Regions from separate parts of the Thioalkalivibrio sp. ALE25 genome, predicted to be linked through region 2. Evidence: riboswitches for the same ligand, from Rfam matches in the RefSeq annotation. Region 2 holds a riboswitch; the other holds the start of a gene.
What was found. Region 2 has a riboswitch for cobalamin ahead of C996_RS0107555 (porin). Riboswitches for the same ligand answer to the same signal wherever they lie in the genome.
Positions count from the first base shown of each region.

Region 1 (14,642 bases), on a different contig from region 2:
CGGCCGGCGGCAGGTCCAGCAATGAACAGGCAAGTGCGGCGGCCGCCGTGGTATTGCCGATGCCCATCTCGCCACCGATGAACAGTTGCGCCCCGCCCCTTCGGGCGCGCTCGGCGCACTGGCGGCCGGCGTTCAGCGCGCGCTCCAGCTGCGCCGGCATCATCGCCGGTTCGCGGGCCAGGTTGGCGGTGCCGGGACCCAGATTGAGTTGCTGCACGCCGCTGACGGCCGGTGGCTGAGCCACGGTACCCAGATTGATCACCTCGATGGACGCGCCCAGGTGCCGTGCCAGCACCGAGATTGCCGCGCCGCCGTTCGCGAAGTTCGCGACCATCTGCGCGGTCACCGCCTGGGGGAATCGCGAGATCCCTTCGGCGACCACGCCGTGGTCACCGGCGAACACCGCGATGTGCACCTGCTCCAGCGTCGGTTGGCCCACGCCCTGCATGGCGGCCAGGCGTTCGGCGATCGCCTCCAGCTGGCCCAGTGAGCCGGGCGGCTTGGTCAGCTGGGCCTGCCGCTCGGCCGCTGCGCGGCGCGCCTCGGCACTCAGGGGCGCCGGCGGCACCTGCAGCCAGTCACAGTCTTCGGTCACATGTTCTCCCTATTCGATCCGTCTTCGCGGGCAAGCCCGCTCCCACAAACAAACTCGCTCCCACAAAGGCATGTGCGACAGCCCTGTGGGAGCGGGCTTGCCCGCGAACCCTCGTCACCCTGGCTACAGCAAAGCCCGCCCTGGATCACAGCAGGTCACCCTTGAGCACATGCGGGAGACCGGCGACAGTGAGGACCACGCGGTCCATCTCGGGGGCCAGGCGCTGGTGCAGCCAGCCGGCCTCGTCAGCGAAGCGGCGGGACAGCGCATCCATGGGGGTAATGCCCATCCCCGTCTCGTTGGAGACGAACACCAGCGTGCCCGGCAAGCCCGGGATCGTCTCGATCAGGGCCTCGCGCTCGCGTTCGATCCGGGCCTCGTCATCGGTGCACAGGAGCTGGGTCAGCCACAGGGTGAGGCAATCGACCAGCAGGCACTGGCCCGGGCCAGCGGCCTGTTCCAGTGCCCGCGCCAGTCCCGTGTCCGCCTCGACCAGGCCCCAGTCGCCGGGGCGGTCGGCACGATGACGCTCGATCCGGCGCGCCATCTCGGCATCGTCGGCCCGTGCCGTGGCGACATAGGTGACCGGCCGGCCGGATTCCGCCGCCAGGCGTTCGGCCAGCCGGCTCTTCCCGGAACGCACGCCGCCCAGGACCAGGGTCTTCATGCCACCGGCTCTCCCGATTCCGCCCGCAGCAGGGTCAGTACACGCTTCATGTCCAGGTGTTCCTCCAGCGTATCCGCCAGGCGTGCAAGACCGCGTTCGCGCGCCGCGGCCAGGTCTTCTCCCTGTCCCAAACCGGCCCGCATACCCGCCCAGTGCAGCAAGGCATCGGCGGCCTCCGAACGGTCGAATACGCCATGCACGTAGGTACCGGCCACCGTACCGTCCTCGCTGCACGCGCCATCCGGCCCGTGCGCCAGATGCAGCAGCGGCTGCTCCAGTCCGGGCCCGGTCGTGATGCCCGCATGAATCTCGTAGCCTTCCACGCCTGCCTCCCGGCCCAGCACACGATCCCCGTGAACACGCTCCAGACGCTTCTCGGGGGCCAGGCGGGTCTCGATATCGAGCCAGCCAAGCCCCGGCGTGGAACCGGTCCGGCCCTCGACGCCGTCGGGGTCGTGCACGGCGCGCCCCAGCATCTGAAAGCCCCCACAGATGCCCAGCACCTTGCCACCGTAGCGCACATGCCGTTGCAGCGCGGCCTCCCAGCCCTGATCGCGCAGCCAGACGAGGTCGTCGGGCACCGACTTGGAGCCCGGCAGGATCACCAGATCCGCCGGCTGCAACGACTCGCCGGGCCCGACAAACCGCAGATCCACCGCCGGGTGCAGGCGCAGCGGGTCGAAATCGGTGTGGTTGGAGATGCGCGGCAGGGCCGGCACGACCACCTTCAGCGCATCCGTAGCCTTCTCCGGCACCGCCTCGCGCGGCAGGGCGTCCTCGGCATCCAGATAAAGCCCGTGCAGGTACGGAATCACGCCGAGCACCGGCTTGCCGGTCTCCTGTTCCAGCCAGTCCAGCCCCGGCTGCAGCAGGCTGATATCGCCGCGAAAACGATTAATGACGAAGCCCTGAACCCGCGCACGCTCGGTCTCGCTCAGAAGCGCCAACGTGCCCACCAGATGCGCGAAAACCCCGCCCCGGTCGATATCCGCGACCAGGATCACCGGGCAGTCCACCGCCTCGGCGAAGCCCATGTTGGCGATATCGCCCGCGCGCAGGTTGATTTCCGCCGGCGAGCCCGCGCCTTCCACCAGCACGTGGTCGTACTGATCGGTCAGGCGCCCGTGCGACGCCAGCACCGCCTCGCGGGCCACCGGCTTGTAGTCGTGATAGGCCCGCGCATCCAGTTCCGCCGCGGGCCGCCCGTGGATGATCACCTGCGCACCCTCGTCCGAGCTGGGCTTGAGCAGTACGGGATTCATGTCCGTATGCGGTTCCAGGCCGCAGGCGGCGGCCTGCAGGGCCTGGGCCCGGCCAATCTCGCCGCCATCGGCGGTGACGGCGCTGTTCAGCGCCATGTTCTGCGGCTTGAACGGCACCACCGACAGTCCGTGGCGATAAAGCACCCGCGCGAGCCCCGCCACCAGCACGCTCTTGCCAGCATCCGAGGTCGTCCCCTGCACCATCAGCGTCGTGCCCGTCATGCCCGCTGCAGCCCCGCTTCGAGACGCTGCCACTCGGCCGCGTCACCCGGCAGGCCAAACCGAAGACTCCCGGGCGCATCGAATCGACGCACCAGGATGCCCTGCCGGCCCAGATGGTCCTGCCAGCCCGCGGGATCCTCCACCCGGCACCACTGAAACAGCGCGGTGCCGCCGGTGGGCGCCAGCCCGTGCGCACGCAGCCGTTCCGCCAGGCGCTGGCCGCGCGCCTGCAGGAGGCTACGTGTCTCGGCCTGCCAGGCACGGTCGGTCAGCGCCCGAGTAGCAACCCAGCGCGAAGGTCCGGCGAGGCCCCATGGACCCAGTCGGGCGGCCAGCTGCGCGCGCATCGCGTCGTCGGCGATCACGAACCCGACCCGCGCGCCCGCCAGCCCGAAGAACTTGCCGAGAGAACGCAGCACCACCAGGCCTTCGCGCGGAGCGTCCTGCGCGAGACTGGCCCTCGGCGTCACATCCACGAAGGCCTCGTCCAGGATCAGCCAGCCACCACGCGCCGCCAGTTCCGCATGCCAGGCCAGCAGGTCCGCACGCTCGAAGCACTGCCCGGTCGGGTTATTCGGGTTGACCAGCACCAGCACGTCCAGCTCGGGCAGCGCGGCGGCGATCGCCTCGCCACTCAGCGGGCGTACCGTGTGTCCGGCCTCCCGCCAGGCCCGGGCGTGCTCGTTGTAGCTGGGTTCGAGGATGCCGACGCGCGCCGTATCCGGGCGCAGCGCCGGCAACAACTGGATCGCCGCCTGCGAGCCGGCGACGGGCAAAAGGGCCGCGGTGCCGTAATAGTCGGCGGCCGCGGCCTCGAGCCCGTCATCCGGTTCCGGCAGCCGCGCCCAGACCCGCTGCGGGACCTCGCCCACGGGATAGCCATGCGGGTTGATGCCGGTGGAGAGATCCAGCCACTCGGTTGCCGGAATGCCGTAGCGCGCAGCTGCCTGGCGCACGCCACCCCCGTGCACCTGCACGAGCGCCCGGGATTCGGGCATGGGAGCCTTCTGCGGATCAGAACAGGACAACGACAATCACCCCCACCACGATGAATGCCATCCAGATCGCCAGCGCCCGGTCCACCAGCGCCACCGCCTGGCGAATGCCCGCGGCATCGGCCAGACGGCCCATGCCCAGGCGCGGGCGCCACTCGCGCTGGCCGCCATAGGGCGCCGGGCCGCCCAGCACCACCCCGAGCGCACCGGCCCCAGCGGCCATCACCGGCCCGGCATTCGGGCTCTTCCATCCGGCGGCCTGTTCACGCCAGCACTGCAAGGCGTCCCGCCCGCGCCCCGCCAGGGCATAGGCCAGGGCCGTCAGACGCGCCGGGATCAGGTTCATGGCGTCATCCAGCCGCGCGGCCGCCCAGCCGAACGTGGAATACCGCTCGTTTCGGTACCCCCACATCGCATCCAGGGTGTTGACCAGCCGGTAGGCCACCACGCCCGGTGCCCCGGCGACCAGGAACCAGAAGATCGTGGCAAACAGCGCATCGTTGCCGTTCTCCAGGACCGACTCGATGGTCGCCCCGCTCACCCCGCGCACGTCCAGGGCCTCCGTGTCCCGACTGACCAGCATCCCCACGCCCGTGCGGGCACCGTGCAAATCATCCGTCTCCAGGGCCCGCGCGACCACCTCGGCGTGTTCGTCCAGGCTGCGCCAGCCGATCGCCAAGGTCAGGATCGCCAGCGACAGCAACCAGCCCCAGGCCAGCGACACCCCCAGAGCGGCCAGCGCCACCCATGGCAGGACCAGCGCCGCGAGCAGCAACGCCCCGCGCAGGCGACTGGGCGCATGCCAGCGGGACTCGGCCCAGGCCGCCAGCCGACCGAACCCGGCCAGCGGGTGGAACCGCCGCGGATCGCCGAACAAGCGATCCAGGATCAGGGCGCCCATCAGGATCAGGAAGGCGCTCATGCGCTGTCGGATCCGGTCCGTTCGTCCGCCCCGTGTCCGGTGCCTGCCGCATCCTGGTCGGCTGCCAGCTCGCCGCGCACGCCCCAGCGATCCTGAAAGACCAGTTCTTCCAGGGGCCGCCGGCGATCCCAGCCCGCGGTCTCCAGCATCGGCCGGTCGTAGAAACGCTCCACATGGCCGAGGCACAGCACCGCGATCGGATAGCCGCCCTCCGGCATGTCCAGCTGCCGCGCCAGCCAGTCCGGATCGAACAGCGAGACCCAGCCCATGCCCAGCCCCTCCGCGCGGGCGGCCAGCCACAGGTTCTGGATCGCGCAGGCCGCCGAGCACAGGTCCATCTCCGGTAGCGTACGGCGCCCCAGCACATAGCGTTCGCGGTCGTCGGTCAGGGCCACGACCAGCAACTCCCCCGCCTCGCGGATCCCTTCCAGCTTCAGGCGGTGCACCTCCGCCGCGCGCTCCCCGCAGGCCTCGGCGGTGCGGGCCTGCTCGTCCGCGGCGTGGGCATGCAGGGCCTCGCGCAGCGCCGGGTCGGTTACCCGCAGGAAGCGCCAGGGCTGCATGTACCCGACGCTGGGGGCGCGGTGGGCGGCCTCCAGCAGCCGGCGCAGCGTAGCGCGATCCACCGGATCCGGGCGGAAATGGCGCATGTCGCGGCGTTCCCCGATCACGCGATAAACCGCCTCGCGCTCGGCCGAGGCGAACGCGTTCGGATGCCCTTCTGTCGGTTTGGGATCTGGGTTCGTCATGCGTTTCCGTCGGGGCGACGGCACGGCGAAACCACGAAGGAACGGGCACCGCAGATAGTGCCCGTGCCCTCGATCGTTGCCCGCCGCACGATCGCAGGATGCGTCATCACCAGGCCGGTCTCCGGGCTTGCGAGCGTCGGCGGGTGCCGATGCCGCAGACGCCTTCCCGTGACCCGTGGGGACACAGTGGCCAAGCCTGCGGTGTGGTTCGCCGCTCACTTACCGTTGCGGGGGCAGCGCCGGATTGGCACCGGCTTCCCGTTTCACCTGCGCATTGCAGGCACCTGATACTAGCCGCCGTATGATACGCGTTCGGCGCGCCCCCGACCAATTTGGGCACCAAACCATCTTGTGCATGCTGCTATGATGAAACGCTTTTGCGGCTTGCGCGCACTACCGCAGACGTCCTCCATTCGACCTCGCAACAGCGCCACAACCACCGGATTTTTATGAATTTCAAGACCCTCGGACACTCCTCCGCCCTGCTCGTCGCGACGTTGCTTTGCACCGCGCCGGCACTGGCCGACCCGGTCTCGGTGACCGACGATGACGGTCACGAGATCCGGCTGGAACAACCCGCCGAGCGCATCGTCAGCCTCGCCCCGCATATCACCGAGGTGCTGTTCGCCGTCGGGGCCGGCGACAAGCTGGTGGGCGCGACCCAGCACAGTGACTTCCCGCCGGAGGCGGAGATGCTCCCCCGCGTGGGCGGCTACAGCCGCATCGACATGGAGCGCGTCGTGCAACTGGATCCGGACCTGGTCGTCGCCTGGCGCAGCGGAAACTCGCAATCCCAGATCGAACACCTGCGCGAGCTCGGCTTCCACGTCTACGTGTCGGAGCCCCGCAGCTTCGACGGTGTGTCCGCCAGCATGCGCCGCATGGCACAGCTCGCCGGCACCGAGACGCAGGGCGACGAGGCGGTGCGAAGCTTCGAGGAGGCGATCGACACCCTGCGCCAGGACTACGCCGAGCGCGACCCGGTACGCCTGTTCTATCAGGTGTGGGAACAACCCCTGATGACGGTGAACGACGACCACCTGATCAGCGAGGCGATCCGCCTGTGCGGCGGGGTGAACGTATTCGGCCACCTGGATCGCCTGGTCCCGCGCATGGATCGCGAGGCGGTCATCGAGGCCGACCCGGAGGTCATCATTGGCGGCGGCATGGGCGAGGATCGCCCCGACTGGGTCATCGCCTGGACGCAATGGGAGGACATGACCGCGGTCCAGCGCGACAACCTGTTCTTCATCCCGCCGTCCCTGCTGCAGCGCCATACCCCGCGCATCGCCGAGGGCACCCGCCTGATGTGCGAGGAGCTCGAGCGGGCCCGACTCCGCCGGGTGGACTGACCCCTCGTGACCCGCGCCTTCCTCCTTGCCGCCGCGGTCCTGCTGCCGGCGTCGCTGCTGGCGGTGCTGATCGCGCTGGCCTTCGGCAGTGTCGCGATCGCGCCCGGCGACCTGCTGGCGGTGATGCTCGGCGAGGGCAGCCGCCTGCACGACACGCTGGTGCTGGAGCTGCGCCTGCCGCGCGCCTTGGCGGCCTTCGCCGCAGGCGGGTTGCTGGGTCTGGCCGGCGCGCTGATGCAGGTGCTGCTGCGCAACCCGCTGGCCGACCCCTACGTGCTGGGCCTCTCCGGCGGCGCCTCCGTCGGCGCCCTGCTGGCGATGCTCGCGGGCCTGTCGATGTTCTCCGTCTCGCTGGCCGCGTTCGCCGGTGCCCTCCTGTCCACGGTGATCGTGTTCGGCCTGGCGCACGGTACCGGCAGCTGGACCCCCACGCGCCTGCTTCTGACGGGCGTGGTGGTCGCGGCGGGCTGGGGCGCCATGATCAGTTTCCTGCTCGCAGTCAGCCCGACGGCCGAGCTGCCCGGGATGCTCTACTGGCTGATGGGCGATGTGTCCCACGCGCGCAACCCCTATCCCGCCTGGATCCTGCTGGTGCTGGTCGTGTTCCTCGCCCTGCCGCTGGGCCGCACGCTGAACGTGCTCGCGCGCGGCCCGATGCAGGCCGCGGCACTCGGGGTGGCGGTGCGCCCGGTGGAATGGAGCATCTATGTCGCCGCCGCGCTGATCACCGCGACCGCAGTCATGCAGGTCGGCGCGGTCGGCTTTGTCGGGCTGATCGTGCCGCACATGCTGCGCCTGGTCTTCGGCAACGACCAGCGCGTGATCCTGCCGGCCTCCGCGCTGGGCGGCGGCATCCTGCTGACGCTGGCCGACACCCTCGCCCGCACCATGATCGCCCCGGAGCAGTTGCCGGTCGGCGTAATCACCGCGATGCTGGGGGTCCCCGTGTTCCTGTTCCTGCTGTACCGGAGCCGCTGATGGCACCCCGTCCACCCATCGCCCCCGCCCACAGCCGGCCGCATGAAGCCCCGGGCCTGGGCGCGCGCAGCGTCCACCAGAAGCCGGGCCCGGATACGCTGCTTGCCACCCACGACCTGGTGATCGACATCCCGGGGCGCGCACCCGGCGCCCCGCTGGAACTGACCGTCGACCCCGGGCAGTGCTGGGGCATCCTGGGCCCCAACGGCGCGGGCAAGAGCACGCTGCTGCAAACGCTCGCCGGCCTGCGGACCGCACGCGCCGGCACCATCGAGGTCCGTGGCCAGGCAATCACCCGCCTGCCCCGCGCGGAACTGGCGCGGCGCATCGGCCTGGTCTTCCAGACCCACCACGACGGCTTCCCCGCGACGGTGCTGGAGACCTCGCTGATCGGTCGGCACCCCTACCTGCGCCCCTGGGACATCGAGACCTCCGAGGATTACGCCCGCGCCCGGGCCGCCCTGGCGGAGATGGACCTCTCCGACCTGGAGCACCGCATGGTGGACACGCTCTCCGGGGGCGAGCGGCAGCGCCTGGCCATCGCCACCGTGCTGACCCAGGACCCCAGCCTGCTCCTGCTGGACGAGCCCACCAGTCAGCTGGACCTGCATCACCAGGTCGCCGTGCTGAACCGCGTGCAGGGCATCGTTGCCCAGGCGCACCGGGCCGCCGTACTGGTCCTGCACGACGTCAACCTGGCCGCGCGCTACTGCGACCATCTGCTCCTGCTGTTCCCCGACGGCCAGGCATGCTGGGGCCCGACCGCCACCATGCTCGTGCCCAGTGCCCTGGAACGCCTCTACAACCAGCGCCTGAGCGTAGGCGAGGTCGACGGCCTGCCCGTGTTCCTGCCGCGCAACGAGTGACCGCCATGGAATTCTTCCGCAATCTGCCCGCGACCCTGGATGCCGAAACCTTGCAGCGGCGGCTGAACGTCCCCGCCCTGCCCGCTCACAGTGATGCCATCGACACGCTGATCCAGGACAACGGTCCCGATGCCGGCGTGGTCTACTGCCTGTGGGGCGAGTTCCGGGTGCACCGCGAGGTCATCAACGGTGGCGTGCGCCTGTCCCTGCCCGACTGCCCCAACGGCCTGGCCTGGACGCTGACCACCGGGCACCCGCCCGACCCGCAGGCCGTCGTCCTGCACCTGACCATCAACCGTCAGGAACACGATCCCGATTTCATCGAGAGCCTGGAGGCGTTTGCCGATTCCTGGGATCTGTCCACCGCCTGACAAAAGGCCCCATGACGGGAAACGATGCAATTTTCTTTTCGTTTCATGGTCGGTATGGTGCAGACCTGTTGCGAAGGAGAACGCCATGAACCCGACACCGCCGGACAGCGTGAAGACCTCCCATCCCACCCAGGACGGGGCCGGGGTGAAGATTCGGCGCATCCATGACTTTCGTGGCGGGCTGGACCCCTTCCTGATGCTGGACGAGCTCAAGGCAAGCGCGCGCGAGGACTACATCGGCGGCTTTCCCGCCCACCCGCATCGCGGCTTCGAGACCCTGACCTACCTGGTCCATGGCGGCCTGACCCACGAGGACTCCATGGGCAACCAGGGCCGCGTGGAGGCCGGCGAGGCCCAGTGGATGAGCGCCGGCCGCGGTGTGATCCACTCCGAGATGCCCCTGCTCGACAGCGAGGGCCTGCACGGTTTCCAGTTGTGGGTGAACCTGCCCGCCCGGCGCAAGATGGACCCGCCGCGTTATCGCGACGTGCACGCCGACGCAATGCGCCACCTGCCGGAAGACGACGATCCGCTGCGCTTCAAGGCCATTGCCGGATCCTGGCAGACCAGTGCCGGGGATACCGAGGGCCCGCTGGCGCAGATTGGCGAAGGCGCCGCGATGGCCGACCTGACGCTGCCCGCCGGCTATCGCCTGTCACTCGCCGTGCAGCTCGAGGACCGCGTGCTGGCCTACGTGTTCGACGGCGAGCTCATCGGCCTGCAGACCGGCCAGATGGGTGTGTGGAGCGGCCAGACCCAGATCCACCTGATCGCCCAGCAGGATGCCCGCGTGCTGCTGTTCAAGGGGCGGCCGCTGGGCGAACCGATCGCGCATTACGGCCCCTTCGTGATGAACACCTCCGACGAGATCGAACAGGCCATCAGCGACTACCAGTCCGGCCAGCTCGCCGCCGAACCGGCCAGCATGGACTGAGCCCCGGGCCCAATCCGGGCCTGGCAGGGGCTTCGCGGGCAAGCCCGCTCCCACATTGATCTGGGCCGGGCTGCCTGTCGAAGCCATCGCTCTACCTGCAGCCCCCTGTGGGAGCCGACTTGGCGGCGAAGCCCCCGCCCGCGTCGGCAAGGCCCCAGACCATCACCCGCTACGGCGTCGAGTCGCTGTCGTCCTCGCGCGCCCAGCCCATCGTGCGCTTTACGGCCTTCTTCCAGCCGCGGTAGTACTGCTCCCGCGTGGCCGCGTCCATCTGCGGCTCGAACACCCGGTCCAGCCCACCCTTCTGCGCCAACTCGTCACGGGTCCAGAAGCCGACCCCCAGCCCCGCGAGCCAGGCGGCCCCCAGCGCGGTGGACTCGGTCACCGCCGGGCGCTCGACCCGCACCCCGAGCATGTCGGCCTGGAACTGCATCATCACGTTGTTGGCCACGGCCCCGCCGTCGACCCGCAGGGCCTTCAGCCCGATCCCGGCATCCTGCGCCATGGCATCGATCACATCGCGTGTCTGATAGGCCAGTGCATCCAGCGTGGCGCGGGTGATGTGCTCCTTGCGTGTTCCACGGGTCAGGCCGAAGATGGCGCCGCGCGCGTACATGTCCCAGTAGGGGGCCCCCAGCCCGGCGAACGCGGGCACCACGTAGACCCCGTCGGCGTCCGCCACCTTGCCCGCGTAGTACTCGGAATCCTCGGCCGCGTCGATCAGGTGGAGCTCGTCGCGCAGCCACTGGATCGCGGCCCCGGCGATAAAGATCGAACCCTCCAGCGCGTATTCCACCCGGCCGTCCAGCGACCACGCGAGGGTGGTGAGCAAGCCGGATCGGGACTCCACCGGCGTATCGCCCGTGTTCATCAGCAGAAAACAGCCAGTCCCGTAGGTGTTCTTGGCCATGCCGGGCTCGAAACAGCCCTGACCGAACAGGGCCGCATGCTGGTCCCCCGCCACGCCGGCGATCGGGACCTCCGCGCCGCCGAACATCTCGGCGCCGGTCACGCCCAGCACGCCACTGGAGTCCACCACCTCGGGCAGCATCGCGCGCGGGATCCCGAACCGCTCCAGCAGCTCGGAATCCCATTCCAGGGTGTGAATGTTGAACAGCTGGGTGCGCGCGGCGTTCGTCACATCGGTCACGTGACGTTCCCCGCGGGTGAGGTTCCAGATCAGCCAGCTGTCCACGGTGCCAAAGGCGAGTTCGCCCCGTTCCGCGCGCTCGCGCGCCCCGTCCACGTGATCCAGGAGCCAGCGCAGCTTGCTGGCCGAGAAATAGGCATCCACGACCAGACCGGTACGCTCGCGCAGCAGGCCCTCGAGGCCCTGCGCCTTCAGTCCGTCGCAGAACGCGGCGGTACGCCGGTCCTGCCACACGATCGCATTGGCGATCGGCTCCCCCGTGGCGCGGTCCCATACCACCGTGGTCTCGCGCTGATTGGTGATGCCGATCGCCGCCAGTCGGGAGGGCTTGATGCCGCGCGTCTCCAGTACTTCGCGCGCCACGCCGATCTGGGTACCCCAGATCTCCATCGGGTCGTGTTCCACCCAGCCGGGCTGCGGATAGATCTGGGCGAAATCCTTCTGCGCCACGCCGACGATCGTACCCGCGCGGTCGAACAGGATGGCCCGGCAACTGGTCGTGCCCTGGTCCAGGGCGAGGATGTAGCGCGCGTCGCTCATGAGGGGACTCTCTCTGGCCGATTCAGGCACCGTCCTCGATCAGCTCGATGGCGTTGCCGTCGGGATCCCGTACGAATGCCGCGGGGCGGCCGGAGCGACTGCGTTCCACCGCAAACCCCGCGGCCTCCAGCCGCGCGGCGAAGGTCTCCAGCTCATCCACGCGCAGCGCCAGGTGGCGGTCCTGCCCACACCGTACCGCACGCTCGGTCGGGTCCGGGTTCGGCACCCGCAGCAGGTGCAGGGCCTGGCCGTTGCCGAGGTCGTACCACAGCCCCGGAAATCCGAGTTCGGGCCGCTCCAGCGGCGCCAGCCCAAGGTGGTGCCCGTAGAACTCGCGCGCGGCCTGAACGTCCGCAATGACCAGGCTGGCGTGATGCAGGCCGAGGACTCCCGCATTCCCGCGCCCGGCCCCGGTCATACCCGCAGCATCCCCGAGGCCGGTTCCAGCAGCACGATTGCCTGCGCCGCCACGCCCTCCTTGCGCCCGGTGAACCCGAGATGTTCGGTCGTCGTGGCCTTCACGCTGACGGCCTCGGGCACCAGGCCGGTATCCGCGGCGATATGATCGCGCATGGCGGGGACGTGCGGCGCCAGCTTTGGCGCCTGCGCGATCACGGTGGAGTCGATGTTGACCGGGCGCCAGCCGGCCGCCGCAACACGCTGGAGGACCTCCCGCAGCAGGACGCGGCTGTCCGCGCCGCGAAATGCGGGATCGGTATCCGGAAAGTGTCGTCCAATGTCACCCAGGGCGGCGGCGCCGAGCAGGGCATCGCAGACCGCATGCAGCAGCACGTCGCCGTCCGAATGCGCGACGAAGCCACGCTCGAACGGGATATGCACGCCGCCGAGGACCAGATGATCCCCTTCACCGAAGGCGTGCACGTCGAAGCCCTGGCCGATGCGCAACCCGCTCATGCGCTGAACCGTCCTTCCAGCCGGCCCTGCTGCATCAGGTAGAGACGGGCCAGCTCCAGATCTTCCGCCCGCGTGATCTTGATATTCATCGCCGAACCCTCGATCAGCCGCGGGGCCTGCCCCAGAAACTCGATCGCGCTGGCCTCGTCAGTCACCGCATGACCCGCATCGCGTGCGCGCGCATTCGCTTCTCGCAGCATCCCCAGCCGGAACATCTGTGGGGTCAGGGCGCGCCAGACCCGCTCCCGGTCCAGCGTCCGCTCCACGCGGCCGCCGCCATCGCTCCACTTGATGGTGTCGGTACTGGGGCTGGCCAGCAACCCGCCCACCGCGTCATCCCGCAACTCACGCAGCAGGCGGTCCACATCCGCCTGCGGCAGACAGGGACGGGCTGCATCATGGACCAGCACCCAGTCGTCCTCGTGCGCCCGGTCGGCCAGGAAATCCAAGCCGTTCTGCACGGAATCCACCCGCTCCGCTCCGCCGGCGGCACGGAACAGCCGCCCGCCCGCCAGCGGCAGATCCAGGGCGTCGGGATCCACGTCGGGTCCCAGCACCAGCACCACGCCGCGAATGCGCGGATGCTCGAGGAAGATCGAGAGGGTATGCGACAGGATCGTCCGCGAACCCAGCGTCAGGTACTGCTTGGGACGGTCGGACCCCATGCGCCGGCCAATGCCGGCCGCCGGGATCAGTGCCCAGAAGGCCGGTTCGCGCGCCGCTGCGCCCCCGGTGTCAGCCATCAAAGGGATCCTCCGGTGGCAGGGTGTCGGTGGCCGGCTCGGCCTCCTCGGGCACCCGTGAGTCGGGACCGGGCTCGGTCTGCCCGGCCGATCCGGGGAGCGGCTCGATGTCCAGCGTGGCGGGTTCGTCCTCGCCCACCACGAAGAAGAAGACCTCGTCCTCGCGGATCATCCCCAGGTCGCGCCGGGCCCGTTCTTCCACCGCCTCGGTTCCGCCGCGCAGGTCCCGCACCTCCGCCTCCAGGGCCTGATTGCGCTGCTCGAGTTCGGCGTTCGAGGCCCGCTGGCGCTCGACCTGCTCGCGCAGGTCGCGCACGTCGCGCCAGCTCCCCTCGCCCAGCCACAGGGGCCATTGCAGTGCCAGCAGCACAAGCGCCAGCCCGATCAGCAGGCCGCGCATCACCCGCACTCCATCGACTTGAACCCAAAGAAAAGCCCTCGCCCGCGCACCGCGCCGAGCGCGGGTACAACGGAACGAGGGCTTTTACGAGTGGCCGGCATGCCCGGCATTCTACGAGGCCCGGACGCCCCGGGACAGGAACCGCGCCGCAGGCTGCGGACTGCATCCTCGACACGGCCGCCCCGCAACCGCCTCAGCGCCCGAAGGTGAACGCCGACATACCCGGGTAGCTGGCCCGGCTCCCCAGGTGTTCCTCGATCCGGATCAGCTGGTTGTACTTGGCCACCCGGTCGGAACGCGACAGCGAACCGGTCTTGATCTGGCCGGCTCGAGTGGCGACCGCCAGGTCCGCGATGGTGACGTCCTCGGTCTCGCCCGAGCGGTGCGAGATCACCGCTGTGTAGTTGGCCTTGCGCGCCAGTTCGATCGCTTCCAGCGTCTCGGTGACGGTGCCGATCTGGTTGAGCTTGATCAGGATGGAGTTCGCGATGTCCTTGTCGATGCCTTCCTGCAGGATGCGCGTATTGGTGACGAACAGGTCGTCGCCCACCAGCTGCACGCGCTTGCCCAGGCGCTCGGTCAGGGTCTTCCAGCCATCCCAGTCATCCTCGGCCATCCCGTCCTCGATGGTCAGGATCGGGTACTGGTCCACCCAGTGCGCGAGATAGTCGGAGAATTCGTCCGCCGAGAAGGCCTTGCCCTCGGAGTCCAGGTGGTAGCGGCCGTCGCGGTAGAACTCGGAGCTGGCGCAGTCGAGGCCGATCCAGATGTCCTCGCCCGCCTTGAAGCCGGCATTGTGGATGGCCTCCAGGATCACCTCGATCGCCGCGGAATTGGACGGCAGATCGGGGGCGAAGCCACCCTCGTCGCCCACCGCCGTGGCCAGGCCGCGCTTGGCCAGGACCTTCTTCAGCGCATGGAAGACCTCGGCGCCGTAGCGCACCGCCTCGCGCACCGAGTCCGCGCCCACCGGCAGGATCA
Region 1 covers NZ_KB897932.1:7,485-22,126, forward strand. Annotated here, with positions in the region: gene cobT (nicotinate-nucleotide--dimethylbenzimidazole phosphoribosyltransferase) at 1-595, opposite strand, end outside; gene cobU (bifunctional adenosylcobinamide kinase/adenosylcobinamide-phosphate guanylyltransferase) at 741-1,262, opposite strand; gene C996_RS0108110 (cobyric acid synthase) at 1,259-2,746, opposite strand; gene cobD (threonine-phosphate decarboxylase CobD) at 2,743-3,744, opposite strand; gene cbiB (adenosylcobinamide-phosphate synthase CbiB) at 3,761-4,663, opposite strand; gene bluB (5,6-dimethylbenzimidazole synthase) at 4,660-5,412, opposite strand; cobalamin riboswitch at 5,507-5,715, opposite strand; gene C996_RS0108130 (cobalamin-binding protein) at 5,862-6,764, shown strand; gene C996_RS0108135 (iron ABC transporter permease) at 6,771-7,742, shown strand; gene C996_RS0108140 (ABC transporter ATP-binding protein) at 7,742-8,608, shown strand; gene C996_RS0108145 (hypothetical protein) at 8,614-8,979, shown strand; gene C996_RS0108150 (pirin family protein) at 9,065-9,913, shown strand; gene glpK (glycerol kinase GlpK) at 10,083-11,603, opposite strand; gene C996_RS0108160 (VOC family protein) at 11,626-12,021, opposite strand; gene ispF (2-C-methyl-D-erythritol 2,4-cyclodiphosphate synthase) at 12,018-12,518, opposite strand; gene ispD (2-C-methyl-D-erythritol 4-phosphate cytidylyltransferase) at 12,515-13,261, opposite strand; gene ftsB (cell division protein FtsB) at 13,254-13,661, opposite strand; gene eno (phosphopyruvate hydratase) at 13,855-14,642, opposite strand, start outside.
Region 1: another riboswitch for cobalamin. It lies ahead of bluB (5,6-dimethylbenzimidazole synthase); the one in region 2 lies ahead of C996_RS0107555 (porin).

Region 2 (14,642 bases):
GTCTGGCCGGCGCCCTCGGCGTTCAGCCTGGCCGCCGCGCGCATGGGCTGGCCGCTGCAGCAGACCCGCTGCCTGTCGGTGCACGGCCGGCCGATGGAGGCGCTGCGGCCCTGGCTGCATGACGGCGCGCGACTGCTGATCCTGAGCCGCGACGGGGATACCCCGGCGGAACTGGCGCACTGGCTGACCGGGCTCGGCTTCGGCGATTCCACCCTGACCGTGCTGCAGTCCCTCGGTGCGGACCGCGAGGCGGTCGTCCGCGCGCGCGCCGGGGCCTGGCCGGAGGTCGCGATCGAGGCGCTGAACACCGTGGCGCTGGAATGCCGGGCCGATCCGGCGGCGCAGGTGCTGGCCGCCAGTGCCGGCCGGCCGGAGGCGCAGTTCGAGCAGGACGGTCAGATCACCAAGCGCGAGGTGCGGGCGGTGGCGCTGGCCCTGCTGGCGCCCGGTCGCGGCGAGCGGCTGTGGGACGTGGGCGCCGGCTCCGGTGCCATCGGCATCGAGTGGATGCTGGCGGATCCGGCCAACACCGCCGTGGCCATCGAGCCGCGCGCGGAGCGCCTGGAACGCATCGCGCGCAACGCGAGCGCACTGGGAGTGCCGGCACTGCGCCGCATCCACGGGCGCGCGCCGGAGGCGCTGGATGACCTGTTTGCCCCCGACGCGATCTTCATCGGTGGTGGGCTGACGACGCCCGGGCTGGTGGAACACTGCGTGGAGCGTCTGTGCCCGGGGGGGCGCCTGGTCGCCAGCAGCGTGACGGTGGAGGGCGATGCGGTGTTGGCGGCGGCTCGCGAGCGCCATGGTGGCGAGCTGACACGCATCAATGTGAGTCGCTCGGAACCGCTGGGCGCGATGTCCGGCTGGAAACCGCTGCGGCCGGTGACCCTGTGGGCCCTGCGCCGGATCTGAACCAGGAGGGGGGCTTGGTCGTGCCGGGCGTCGGCTTCGCCTCCGCCTGTACGGCCCGGGAGCTGGAGGGTCTGATGCGCGAGGTACTGGCCGAGGCTCGCGCCGTGCTGGGAGTGGAGCGTGCCGGAGTGCTCGGGGCCCGGCAGCTGGCGGCACCGGTGCATAAGAGTGACAGTCGCATGCTGGCGACGGTCGCGCGGGAGCTGGAACTGGAACTCGTATTCCCGTCCATGGCCGCCCTTGCGGACTGCCAGGGGGGAGTGCTGACGGAGTCGCCACGGGTGCGTGCAACGGCCGGGGTCGGTTCCGTGGCCGAGGCAGCGGCGCTGGCAGCGGCCGGCGAGGGCGCGCGTCTGCTGTTGCCGCGGCGTCTGTCACCGCAGGCCAGCTGCGCGGTGGCCTGGGTCGACCGCCAACATCTTTTCGAGGAGTCATCATGACGGTTCATTTTGTCGGTGCAGGCCCGGGTGCCGCGGATCTGCTGACCCTGCGCGGCCGGGATCGTATTGCGGCCTGTCCGGTGTGCCTGTACGCGGGTTCACTGGTGCCGGAGGCCGTGCTGGAACATGCCCCGGAGGGGGCGCGCGTGGTCAACACCGCGCCGCTGACGCTGGACGCGATCATGGAGGAGATCGAACGCGCCCACGCGGCGGGCCAGGACGTGGCGCGCCTGCACTCCGGCGACCTGTCGGTCTACAGCGCGCTGGGCGAGCAGATCCGCCGGCTGGAGGCGGCCGGGATTGACTACAGCATCACGCCCGGCGTGCCGGCATTCTCCGCCGCCGCGGCGACCCTGGGGCGGGAACTGACGGTGCCGGAGGTGGCGCAGTCGGTGGTGCTGACGCGCACGCCGGGACGGGCGTCCTCCATGCCGGAGCGCGAACGGCTGGCAAGTTTTGCCGCCACCGGGGCGACCCTGGCGATCCATCTTTCGCTGCACAATATCGAGACCGTGGTCGAGGACCTGCGGCCGCACTACGGCTGCGACTGCCCGGTGGCCATCGTCTTCCGTGCCAGCTGGCCGGACGAGACCGTGGTGCGCGGTTCGCTGGGGAATATCGCGGAACGGGCGCCGGCCCTGACCACGCGGCGCTCGGCGCTGATCCTGGTGGGCCCGGCGCTGGACCCGGGCGATTTCCGCGACAGTGCGCTGTACGACCCGGCGCATGTGCGCCGTTACCGCGGCATGGACGGGGACTAAGCGGCGGCGCCCCCGATCTTCCGCAGGCAGGGGTGACTCCGGCGGGTGTTGTGGGGCACTGGGCTTTTCGCCTGCAAGCAGGCTCCCACATCGCCAGGAACCTGTAGGAGTCTGCTTGCAGGCGAAGGCGGTTTCTTCCCGATCAGGATCACGGAAAGGGGCCGCCATGCGGCGGCCCCCTGGTTCCGGCCGGTTTAGCGGCGGCGGTAGTTGTCGTGGCAGGCCAAGCAATGGTGGCGCACGCCGTTCAGGGCCTCGGTGGCGCGAAGCTGGAAGTCTTCGTTCTCCAGGTCCTCGGCCGACTCCACCTTGCGCTGCAGTCGTTCGGCGGCCTCGCGGTAGGCTGCCTTGTATTCGGCGAAGTCCGGGTCCTCCCAGGCCGCGGGCAGGGCCCCGGGTTCGCCGTCCCGCGCCGGTGTCTCGCGTGCGAACCAGGTTTCGATGTCGTCGGCGCGGCGCGCCAGTTCCTCGGCGAGGTCGGGCAGGCGCTCGGCGAACGGTGCGTCGTAGCGCAGGATCTGCTCGATGCTGCGGTAGGTGGCTGAGGTGCCCTGCATGCTTTGCTGGCGGAAGCGCTGGAAGGCCTCGGTGGCGTCCACTGTGGCCGGGTTGTCCATCGTCTCGCTGTAGTCTTTGCCCCAGGGGCCGGGCATGGGGAGCGTCACCTCGTCGCCATGGGCGCCGGTGGCGGCAAGCAGGAACAGGACAAGGCCGGCGATCCGGAGGGCCGGTGTAAAGGGGGGTCGAGTCATGTCGGATCTCCTTTCCAGTGTCAGAAGCGGAATTGGTGCTGCAAGTGCAGCTCCCAGTCCGAAGTGCCGGCGTCGCGGTCCAGCCACATCAATTGGGTTTTTTGTCGCTGGCCGCGGTGGTACCAGTTGAGGCCGGCGCCCCGCTCGCGCTGCCAGCGCTCGTCGGTGCCGAGGTCGTTGCCGGCGTCGTGGCGCAGCACAGCGTGGCGCGCGGCAACCTCGAGCCCCTCCCAGGGCAGTGCCTGAGCCAGCTCGAGTTCGGCGCCCAAGTCGTGGTAGGAGGGGCCGTGATCGGGCGATACGTCGCGGCGGAAGGCGGCGAATGAAATGGCGGTGCGGGCAAACTTGACGACGCTGTCGGCCGTTGCGGTGACCCAGTCGGCGCGTTGCTGATTTACCTGGTTCTCCCGCCCGCGAGTCCAGTCGCGCAGGTGATTGCGGTTCGCCGCCTGCAGGCCGACGCCGTGGGCCACTGTATGCTCGACCGGCTTGCCGACGGTCGTGTTGTCGCGTGGAAGGGTGCCTACCGGTGCCCAGGCCCCCCGAGCGCTGAACAGGTGGCCGGAGGTGGACGGTCGGTCATCCCGCTGGTCAAGGCGGCCGCGACCATCAAACACGCCGATGGCCCAGGCCCGGTCGTCGCTGTCGCCCCCCAGTAGGGTGACGCCGGTATCGCGTCCAGCCGGGACCTCGAACTGATTCCCCGCGATGCTCAATTCGGTGAACAGCCGGTTGGGGCCACCGATGTCCCGCGGCAGGCCGAAGGGTACGGTGAACTGGCCGGCGCGCAGGTCGAGGGACTCGGTCAGTGCGTATTGGAGCCAGACATCGCGCATCGAGAGCTCGCCGCTGCTGAAGTCGGGCTGCAGGCGAAAACTAAGATCGGGGTGGAAGAGGGTGCCCGTCGTATCCAGCCAGGCGCGGCGAAAGTCGAATTCGGTGGTGGTTCCCTCGTCGCCCCGCTCGATGGCGTAGCGGCCCTGGATGAGCGGGTCCAGGGTGATGGCGAAGCCGTCGGCTTCGCTGCCGAACTCGAACTGTGCCTGGAGGGGGGAAGCCCCGCCACTGGCGATCAACAGGCCGAGAAGGGTCGGGGCCGGAGCCAGGAGTGGCGGCCGGCCGGGTCGTCGGGTCGGTTTGTTCAAGGTCATTCTCCCTGGGACGCACACCCCGTGCGCCGTGGATGGAACGACGCTGGGTGGGCCAGGGGAGGTCGGGGACTATAGACACAGCAAGCCCGACCCGACCGCTTGCCCGCCGCAGCGTCAGGTTTCCTCCTGGCCGGTCTCCGGACTCGTGAAGCGGGCGGGGGTGCCCGGGCGGATCGCCTTCCCACACCGAATTGCGGCGCAGTGGTTGTTGATCCGTTGTCTTCACCTACCGTTGCGGGGGCAGTGCCGGCATTGCGAACGGCAGTTCGCGCACCGGCTTCCCGATTATCCCCGGCGATGGAACGCCAGGGCACCTGGAGGCGGGGCGAAGGGTACTGGGGTGCAAACAGGCTGGCAAGAAGAGCGTTTGATGAGCGACCAACCGCAGTGATTGATCTGGATCAACGGGAGCGCTGATTTCGCTGGTCGATCGAATACCGGGTCGATAGGGTGGGATTCAGGTGATTTGGACCGAGTCTATATCGGTCTTCGCCGACACCGATCCAATCTCAGGGAGACTTTGCCATGATCCGAGGTTCTTATCTTCGCAGCGCCATCTTTTCGGCCTGCACCGCCCTGGCGCTGGGCGTGGCCGCGCCCGCCGTGGCGGATACTGATTACTCGCAGTATCGCGACGTGTTCGAGCCGCTGCCGGCGCTGCCGCCGATCCCGGCGGACAACTCGATGACCAAGGAGAAGATCGAGCTGGGCAAGATGCTGTTCTTCGAGCCGCGCATCTCCAGCTCCGGTGTGATCTCCTGCGCGACCTGCCACAACCCGGCGCTGGGATGGGCGGACCGTATCCCGCGCGCGGTGGGCCACGATGGTCAGGTCGGCGAGCGCAACACCCCGACCGTGCTGAACTCCGGGTTCTTCACTGCGCAGTTCTGGGATGGCCGCGAGGACGACCTGGAAGGCCAGGCCCTGGGTCCGATCCAGGACGCGATCGAGATGGCGATGCCGCTGGAGGATGCGATCGCCCGCCTGGAGGAGTTCAATGAGTACCAGGAAAAATTCGAGGCCGCCTATCCCGACTATGACGGCGACAACGTGATCAATACCGACCACGTGGCCAAGGCGCTGGCGACGTTCCAGCGTACGCTGAACACCCCGAACTCGCCGCTGGATCGCTGGCTGGCCGGGGATGAGGGCGCGATGAGCGAGCAGCAGATGCGCGGGATGAAACTGTTCGCCGACAACGGCTGCGTGGCCTGTCACCGTGGGCCGGCGCTGACCGACAGCAACTTCCACCGCATCCAGGTGCCGGGTTCGGAGGACGAGGGCCGCTACCTGGTCACGGGTGAGGAGAGCGACCGGTTTGCGTTCAAGACCCCGACCCTGCGCAACGTAGCCCTGACCTATCCCTACATGAACAACGGGGAGACCGCCACGCTGGAAGAGGCGATCCGCATCATGGGCGAGGAAATGCTGGGGCAGGACTTCAGTGATGACGAGGTCGCGGATATCGAGGCCTTCATGCACGCGCTGACCGGCGAAATGCCGCAGTTCGAGATTCCTGCGCTGCCGTAACCGGCCGCATCGGAATCGAATGCGCCAGCCCCCCTCCGGAAACGGAGGGGGGCTTTTTGATGGGGTGGTACAGATCTATTCCACGGTAATCGTGATCTTCTCGGAGACAACGGGCGGGTCGAAGCTGATGTGACGGTAGTCCATGAACAGCAGTTGCAGGGCGTATTCGCCGGGTTCGAGTTCCAGCTCGCCCTCGGTCTGGCCGCCACCGAAGTGGCGTTTGTGGTCCGAGAAGGGCAGGGAGGCGTCGAGGTCCACCTCCTCGAGCGGCTTGTTCACCAGGAGGTGGTGGTGTCCGGTGTTGTCCATCTCCACCCCGGCCGGGGCGACACCCATGCCGCGCAGGCCCATCTGGATGCGCACGGGGCTTTCGAGCGTTTCGCCATCCTGCGGGCTGATGAAATAGACCTTCGCGCCATCCGGCGGCGCGATGCGGTCGCTGCCCATGGCACTTCCGGCCAGCGCGAGGCCTCCCGTCAGCACGAGCAGTGTGGAGAGCCGAGTAAGAGCGGGTTTCATGGGTACTCCTTGGGCCCGGGTTCGGCCGGTCTGTGTACTCATTTCGAGTATAGTCGGCGGTCCGCGCGGCAGTGCAGTGGCGTTCTGCTACCCTATGCGCCTTCGTTTTCCACCTCCCGATCGAGACGAGTAGCCCGCATGAGTTTTCGCACCCGATTTGCCCCCAGTCCGACCGGCTATCTGCATATCGGCGGTGCCCGCACCGCGCTGTTCTCCTGGCTGTACGCCCGCCACCACGGTGGCGAGTTCGTACTGCGGATCGAGGACACCGATCTGGAGCGCAGCACCGCGGAGTCGGTGAACGCGATCCTCGAGGGCATGAACTGGCTGGGGCTGACCTACGATCACGGGCCGTTCTACCAGACGGAACGCTTCGACCGGTACAAGGAAGTGATCGACCAGTTGATGGCCGCAGGCCACGCCTATCGCTGCTACTGCACCAAGGAAGAGCTGGATGCGATGCGCGAGGAGCAGAAGGCGCGCAAGGAAAAGCCGCGCTACGACGGTCGCTGCCGTGCGCGCACCGAGCCGCGCGAGGGCGTGGAGCCGGTCATCCGCTTTCGCACGCCGGACGAGGGCGTGACCGTCGTCGATGACATGGTGCGCGGCAAGGTCGCGTTCCAGAACAGCGAGCTCGACGACCTGATCATCGCCCGCTCCGACGGCTCGCCGACCTACAACCTGACGGTGGTGGTCGACGACATGGACATGGGGATCACCCATGTGGTCCGTGGCGATGACCACCTGAACAATACCCCGCGCCAGATCAACATCCTGAAAGCGCTGGGCGTGGAACCGCCGCGCTACGGCCACCTGCCGATGATCATGGGCCCGGACGGTGCCAAGCTGTCCAAGCGCCACGGGGCGGTCTCGGTGATGCAGTACCGTGACGAGGGCTATCTGCCGGAGGCGCTGCTGAACTACCTGGTGCGCCTGGGCTGGGCCCACGGCGACCAGGAGATCTTCTCGGTGGACGAACTGGTGCGTCTGTTCGATATCGAGGACGTCAACCAGTCCGCCTCGGCGATCAACCCCGACAAGCTCCTGTGGCTGAACCAACACTACATCAAGACGCTGGACCCGGATCATGTGGCGCTGGAGTTCGGCTGGCACCTGGGCCAGCTGGGCATCGATCCGGCCAATGGTCCGGCGATGCGCGATGTGGTGATCGCCCAGCGCGAACGCGCGCGCACGTTGCGCGAGATGGCCGAGAACAGCGTGTACTTCTATCGCGAGTTCGAGGACTACGACGAGAAGGCCGCACGCAAGCAGCTGACCGCCGAGGCAAAGCCCGTGCTGCAGACCCTGCACGACGGGTTTAGTGCCCTGGGCGCCTGGGAGAAGGAGCCGCTGCACGAGGTGGTGGTGCATACCGGCGAGCGCCTGGAGCTGAAGCTCGGCAAGGTCGCGCAGCCGCTGCGCGTGGCCCTCACCGGGGGTACGGTCTCCCCGCCCATCGATGATACGCTGGTGCTCATCGGGCGCGAGCGCGCCCTGGCCCGCATCGACCGCGCGCTGGCGAAAATTTCCGCCGAAGCGGGTTGACACATTTCGGGGTGCTGGCTACAGTACGCGCTCGCCTGACACGGGGCCATAGCTCAGCTGGGAGAGCGCCTGCATGGCATGCAGGAGGTCGGCGGTTCGATCCCGCCTGGCTCCACCACTCAGGTGATTTGCGAGTTCATCAATGCATCGTTTCGGGGTCATATCACTCTACGTTGGATTGGTGCTGGCAGTAGTCGGATTGATCGGCGGATTCGGGCTGATGCTCACCGGGGAACAGACCTGGTCCAAGCCCCTCATCGCGCTGGTACCGATCGGGTTTTTGCTGGTATTCAACGGTCTGGTGACGACGCTTCTGCATCGGCCACCGGGTAGCGAAGAAGACCGGCCCAAAGGCCCACCGGAATAGCAACAAGACGTTGCCTCTACGTCCCCATCGTCTAGAGGCCTAGGACACCGCCCTTTCACGGCGGCGACCGGGGTTCGAATCCCCGTGGGGACGCCATATCAAATAAAAAGCCCGAACCTCATGGTTCGGGCTTTTTTGTATGCAAACGTTCGCTTGAAACCCTCGAGTTGACGAGCACGTCCATGTGCTCGCCTGGCGTTCGAAACTAGAATTCGAACTGTGCTCGGGCAGCCAGCACGTGGTTGCCGTTCGCCACGCCACCGCGGCCCTCGTAGTCGAAGTACATGTAGTTCAGCTTGAACACCATGTCCTGGTTCGGGTACCAGTTCAGACCAAGGGTGTAGTGGTCCATCTTGTTGCCGCGCCCCACACGGGTGTGTTCCAGCGAGTCGGCATGGGCGTAGCGAGCCGCGATCTCCCACGCACCCGTGCCTCCGTTACCAAAGGCGGAATTCGGGCGTACGGCGCCAAAATCGCCGCTGAAGGCGCGATAATTGCGTTGTTCCCCGGTCAGGAAGTAGCTCGCCTGGACATAGTAGCCGTCCAGCGTGAGGCTGCTTTTGTCCGTGGCGTTACTTCCATGGGCATCCAGGACTTGTTCACGGTCGAGATCCAGGTCCACTCGCAGATACTCACCCTGCAGAGAAAAGGGCCCTTTGCCCCAAGCGGCTTCGAGAGCATATCGGCTGTATGAGTCCACACCCTCGAGGTCATTGCGGCCAATCAGCCGGACGTCGATGGCTCGAGCGCCTTCACGCGAGCGCAGGCGAACATCTTCGAGCGTGCCCTCGTCCGTCGCGTTGACCCGGTGGTTGAAGGACGCACCCAGGTGGGTGAACGTATCTTCGGACATATACGGGGCGAACGATGCACGGGTTGCCAGGCTGTACCCTTCTTCAACATCCCGGTCGCGATCCGTGCCGTCCCCGCCAAAGACACCCGCTGCAAAATACCAATCCGGTACCAGCGTCTCGTACATCAGGCCGATCTGTCGGCTGGGGCGATAGGCGTCTACGGGCGTGGCACGTTCCATGAAGGTCAGGCGCCGCGAGCTGGTCGAGCTTTCCAGCGAGAAAGGCTCCTTGAAGTTGCCGACTGCAAGTCGCCCGCTGTCAAAGAGCCGAGCGACGTAGGCGTTTGCAAAGCGGACTTCGCTGTCCCGGAAGTCGACCTCCAGCTGCCATTCCCAAAGGTTGTCATAGACGCCGATGGCGCCCAGTCGGGCGCGCCGCAGGAACGTTCCATACTCGGGAATCGGATCGGCCTCATTGGCGGCTTCGGAAAGATTGTCGTCCCAGTTGGCGGCCGCAGCGTCCACCATCAGTCGTCCGCGCAGCCCGAATCGGTTCTTGCCGTCCTGGCTTTCGACACGGAATTTGCGTGCCTGGATGCGGTCATCGACGGTTTGCAATGGAAGGGTCGGTTCGTACTCCAGTCCCTGATAGCGATCCTCGGCCTTAATCTGGTCGGCGACGGCTTCGGATTCCCGGGCTTCCGCCTCGCGGAGGTCGCGGACATCCTGTTCGGTGAGCACGCCGCGCTCGATCAATTTGTCGATCAGGGCCGATGTGGAGCTCTCGGCATGGGCCGGTGCAGCCAGAATGCCACCACTGATCAGGGCGGCCAGGAGTACGGGAGTCTTGAATGGTTTCATGGTCTTTTCCTGTGAATGTATGCGTATGCACACCCGGCATGAGTCCCGCGAACCGGGTGTGATGGGTACACGCCTTGAGGCGTGATCAGGTGGGAGCGCGGGGGCGGCTCCGAATCTGGAACACGACCAGGACGATCGAGCTCAAGGCGATGGTGATGCTGGCCATGGCCATCGCGACGGCGAGGTCGCCCTGCTCGAACTGGTTGAAGATGAAGGTGGCGGAGGTGTCTACGCCCGGAGGAAGCAGCAAGATGGAGGCCACGAGCTCGCGCATGGTGACGATGAATGTGGTCAGCCAGGCGGCCAGCAGCACAGGCTTGAGCTGAGGCAGAACGACCTGGAAGAACACGCGCCAGCGGCTGGCGCCGAGGATCGAAGCCGCATGTTCAAGCGCCGGATCCATCGACTGCAGGCGGCTGTTGGCGTAGTTCAGGGCGTCGGTGATGTAGATCACCACATAGGCCAGCAGCAGCATCCACACCGTGTTGTAGGGGGAGACGGGCACCCAGAATGCGTTCCAGGCGAGGATCAGGCCGACTGCCAGAACAATCTTGGGGATGACGCGTGGCAGGGTTGCCAGGCCCTCCAGCGCATGGCGCAGCCAGCCATGCGTTCGCGAGATTACATAGGCGATCCACGCGCCGAGAAAGATGCTGATGGTCGCGGCGGCGAAGGCCAGCCACAGGCTGGTGAACAACGCCTCCGACCCCCGCGAACCCGGTATCAGGATGGCGCGGTAATGGTCGAGGGTCAGGCTGGGGAGTGCGCCTTGCCACTGGTCCGCGATGCTGGTGACCAGCATGGCGAAGTAGGGCAGCAGCGTGGACAGAGCGAACAGCCCCGCAAACCAGGCCACTCCGATGATGCGCGCCCCGGGCCCCAGCTGGAATTGATGCGGGGTTTCGGGTTCGTAACGGCCGCCGCCCATGAAGCTGGCCAGCAGGCGCGACCCGTACAGCGCGATCAGGGCGACCAGGCACAGGAGGGAAGACAGGGCGGTGGCCAGCGCGAGGTCGAGCGGCCAGCTGGTCACCAGGTAGAAGATTTCGGCGGGCAACAGCGGCAGGTTGGCGCGTGTGCCCAGGACCGCGGGAACACCAAAATTCGACAGCGCCTCGAGGAACACCAGCAGACCGGAGTCGAACAGCGCTGGCAGCATCAGCGGGATGATGATGGCGCGCAGGGTCTGGCCCCAGCTGGCACCCAGCTGTGCCGCGGCGGTTTCCAGGCGACGCGGTATGGAGGCCAGCGCGGCCTCGGTGGCCAGTGCGACGTAGCCAAAGGAGGCCAGCGCCATGACGAGCGTGACGCCCCAGAACGAAAAGAACCAGGCGCGCAGCGCCTCGGGCATCGGTCCCAGTAGCTGGTCGAAGAACCCGCCGTCCTGCATCACCAGGATGTAGGACAGCGCCGCGATGTAGGGCGGGGTCATGATCGGAACCAGCAGCGAAAGCCGGGCCCACAGTTTCCCGGGCAGATTGGTCCGTGCGAGCAGGTAGCCGCAGGGCACCCCGAGGATCCAGCTGACAACAGTGGTAGCGCCCGCCCAGGCAAACGAGTTCCACAACATGGAGCCGATGCCCTCGGTTTCGCCGATCCGGCGATAGGCATCGAGAAAGCCCTCGAAGCGCCCTCCCATGATTTCGGGGAAGATGCTGGTCAGGAACAACAGCGCCAGGGGATAGCCCGCTCCCAGCAGCAAGAGGGCCGCGACCAGCAGCACCGGGAGCCGGGTGCTGGCCCACGACAGGACGAAAGGGCGCGTGGCCGCGGATGCCGCGGTGATCATGGGGCCGGGCTCCGCACCGCCCGCGGGATCTCCGCGCGTTCAACCCGGAGCTGAAACTGGCGCAGCAGTCGGTTCTGAGCCGCGAGTGCCTGGCTCCGGTCCAGCGCCAGGATCGGAGGCATGCCTTCGTAGGCTGCCTGCCGTTCCGGACTGTTCCCGATACCCTCCCGGGCCGGGATCAGGTGCTGTTCGGCCACCGCCTCCTGGGCGAATTCGGAGAAGTAAAAGTCGACAAATGCCTCGGCCAGTCCGGGCGCGTGCGCCTCGTCGAGGATCACGATCGGCCGCCGAACCATGGCCGCGCCACTGGTCGGGTAGCGCATCTCGACTTCGGGATTGCGGACCTGTTGGCGCAGGACAAGGTAGTCCACCACGCCCAGGATCGCGTCGTATGCGCCGGTCACGAGCCCGCCGATGGCCTGGCTGTTGGCCGCCGCGAAGTCGAGTCCATCCGTCCGGGCGTCGACGAACGCGGGCCACAGCTCGTCTCCCTGGACCTGGGCGAAATTCACCAGGAAGTCGCCGGTGGCTCCCGATCGTGACGGCGACGGCATGACTGTCCGTTCGGCATGAGGTGCCCGCATCAGATCCGGCCAGTCGATCGATACCGCATCGCCCAGCGGGCGATCCTTGCGTACGGCGACGCCCACAAGCGCGGCGGCCGTCGCATGGAAATAGCCGTCCGGGTCGTGCCAGTCGGCGTCAGTTTGCTCGACCCCAGCGGGTCGGTAGGGCCTCAGGCGTCCGTCTCGCTTCAGGGCCTCGGCCGCGAGTTCCGAGGCGAAAATCACCACATCCGCGCGGTTGCGATAGCGTTCCGCCTCCAGTTTCGCCATGACCTGTCCGGTGGTGGCGGCGAAGAGTTCGACGCGGACGTCGTGGCGGGCTTCGAACGCCTCCACGATGTGTTCGATCAGGGGCCGGGGCCCCGCGGAATAGACCACCAGCGTGTCGTCATTCGAGGATGGGCCCGCGCACCCGGTCAGACTCGGGAGCGCGACCGCCAGACCGGCGAGCAAGACGAGGCTGCGGATGTCCATCAGCTGCGAACGACGTGGGCGCGCTGGAGGTCCAGGCCGATGCCGACGCTTTCGCCGCAGGCGAGTGCCGAACGGTGAAAGGCCCGCAGACGCATGCCCTGGTCCAGATCCAGGAGGATCTCGTGGCGGTCCCCGAGAAAGCGCGAGTGGCGTACGGAACCCGGCAGCACCCCATTGGGGCGCGCATCCGGAGGGGGTGCCTTGCCAGGCGACAGATCAATATCCTCCCGGCGCACCACAAGGTGCCCATTGGCGGGCAGCCCGTTGGTGGCCGCCAGGCGCAAGGCATTGTCGAGGACGATCTCGTCACCCCGACGCTCGAATGCCAGGATGTTCGCGCTGCCGATGAACTCGGCGACGAAGCGATTGCTGGGGCTCTGGTAGATGGCCTCGGGGGTACTGTTCTGTGCGATGCGGCCATCCGCCATCAGGGCGATGCGGTCGCCGAGTGCGAACGCCTCACCCTGATCGTGGGTGACATACACGACGGTCTGTCCGGTGTCGCGGATGAGCAGTGCGATCTCGGACTTGAGTTCTTCTTTCAGACGGGCATCGAGTGCCGAAAGAGGTTCGTCCATCAACAGCAGGCGCGGACGGACGACCAGCGCGCGGGCGATCGCCACCCGCTGCTGCTGGCCGCCCGATAATGTGGATATGGCCCGGTCCGCAAACTCGGCAATCTGGAGGCGTTCGAGAATCTCCATGACCTGTCGGCGCCGCTGCGAGGATGTGGTCCCCCGCAGTTTCAGGCCGAAGCCCACGTTCTGTTCCACATTCATGTGCGGCCACAGACTGTGATTCTGAAAGACCATCGCCAGCCCGCGCGTCTGCATCGGCTGGTGAATAGAGCGCGCTGGGTCATCCATGACCGTCCCCGCGATCGAGAGGGTCCCGCCATCGGCCGCCAGCGACCCCGCGACCAGATTCAGGAGTGTGGTCTTGCCGCAGCCGGAGGGCCCGAGCAGGACCTGGCATTCGCCGGGATGAACCTGAAGGTCGATGGAATCAAGGGCGGTATGCGACCCGAAGGTCTTGCGAAGTTGCCGACACTCAAGCAGCGGGTCGCTGTTGGGCGTTTGCATGACACATGCCTTGGGGAAAGAGCGAGCGCTCAGACTAGGGCAGTATCGTTACAGCGGTATCGAGGTTTTGTTGCGCGCGAATGAAGCTTTCGTTGCATTGCCCGCGAGTGTGGAACCGGAACCGGTTCAGGCGAGGCGGGGGTCGCGCTGGCGGGGTTCGTCCGGGTGCGGGCGGGGGATGATGCAGTGGTTGATGCGCAGGAGTTCGCGCTCGGCCCAGGACTCTATCTGGGGATCCGTCGCATACCGTGCATGATCCAGCAGGGTCTGGCGCTCGATATTGGGGTTGCCCTGTTCGTGGGCGATACGGCGGGCGCGCTCGAGTTCGTGCCAGCCTTCTTCGTCGCGTCCCTGGCTCTGGTCGAGCAGGGCCACGGCGCGCAGGCGCCGGATCGGCGCTTCGAACGCGAGGTCGCCCCGCTTGCGGCAGCCGGCCAGGGCGACGTCGGCGACGCTCAGGCGCTGGTCGGCCGCGGTGCCGCTGGCCTGCAGGGCGTCCAGCAGGATGTACTGGAAGATGGTGTTGACCCCGTCCATGATGTGACGCATGGCCTCCACCTGCTGCTCGATGGCCTGACAGGCGTCGGCTTGTCCCTGGCGGGCGAGGGCCCAGCTCTCGAGGGTGATGCCGGCGGCGCGCCACAGCGGGTAGTCGTAATCGCGCGCGATGGCGAGCGTTCGGCGTGCCGCCGGCAGGGTGGAGTCCGGATCCCCGCTGTAGAAGCCGAGCACGGCGCGGAAGGCCTGCACGAAGGCCTCGGTGGGCCGATGGCCGAGTGCGTCCGCCTGCTCGCAGGCGGTGTCCATCTCGGCCCAGGCGCGCGCGTGGTTCCCCAGGTGGAGCAGCGTCCAGGCCATGAAGCCGCGCGCGCTGATGGCCGGGTTCTCGGTGTGCCGGGCTACCAGGGCGGCGTGGTCTTCCTCGCGATAGAGCTCCACCGCCCGGGTCTGATGTTCCAGGGCCTCGGCGAAGCGACCGGTCCAGAAGTGGGTGTTGCCCTGTACGTAATGGGCGGCGATCCGCAGCAGGCGGTCGCCGGATCGCTCGGCGAGCTGTTCCATCTCCCCGGCGAGACGGTGGGCCTCGGTGAAGCCATGCC
Region 2 covers NZ_KB897931.1:91,473-106,114, reverse strand. Annotated here, with positions in the region: gene C996_RS0107575 (bifunctional cobalt-precorrin-7 (C(5))-methyltransferase/cobalt-precorrin-6B (C(15))-methyltransferase) at 1-912, shown strand, start outside; gene C996_RS0107570 (cobalamin biosynthesis protein) at 891-1,352, shown strand; gene cobM (precorrin-4 C(11)-methyltransferase) at 1,349-2,113, shown strand; gene C996_RS0107560 (cytochrome c) at 2,308-2,865, opposite strand; gene C996_RS0107555 (porin) at 2,886-4,016, opposite strand; cobalamin riboswitch at 4,127-4,349, opposite strand; gene C996_RS0107550 (cytochrome-c peroxidase) at 4,542-5,546, shown strand; gene C996_RS0107545 (DUF4399 domain-containing protein) at 5,622-6,065, opposite strand; gene gltX (glutamate--tRNA ligase) at 6,204-7,610, shown strand; tRNA gene C996_RS0107535 (tRNA-Ala) at 7,653-7,728, shown strand; gene C996_RS0107530 (hypothetical protein) at 7,753-7,977, shown strand; tRNA gene C996_RS0107525 (tRNA-Glu) at 7,998-8,073, shown strand; gene C996_RS0107520 (OprO/OprP family phosphate-selective porin) at 8,183-9,631, opposite strand; gene C996_RS0107515 (iron ABC transporter permease) at 9,717-11,420, opposite strand; gene C996_RS0107510 (extracellular solute-binding protein) at 11,417-12,460, opposite strand; gene C996_RS0107505 (ABC transporter ATP-binding protein) at 12,460-13,542, opposite strand; gene C996_RS0107500 (AAA family ATPase) at 13,669-14,642, opposite strand, start outside.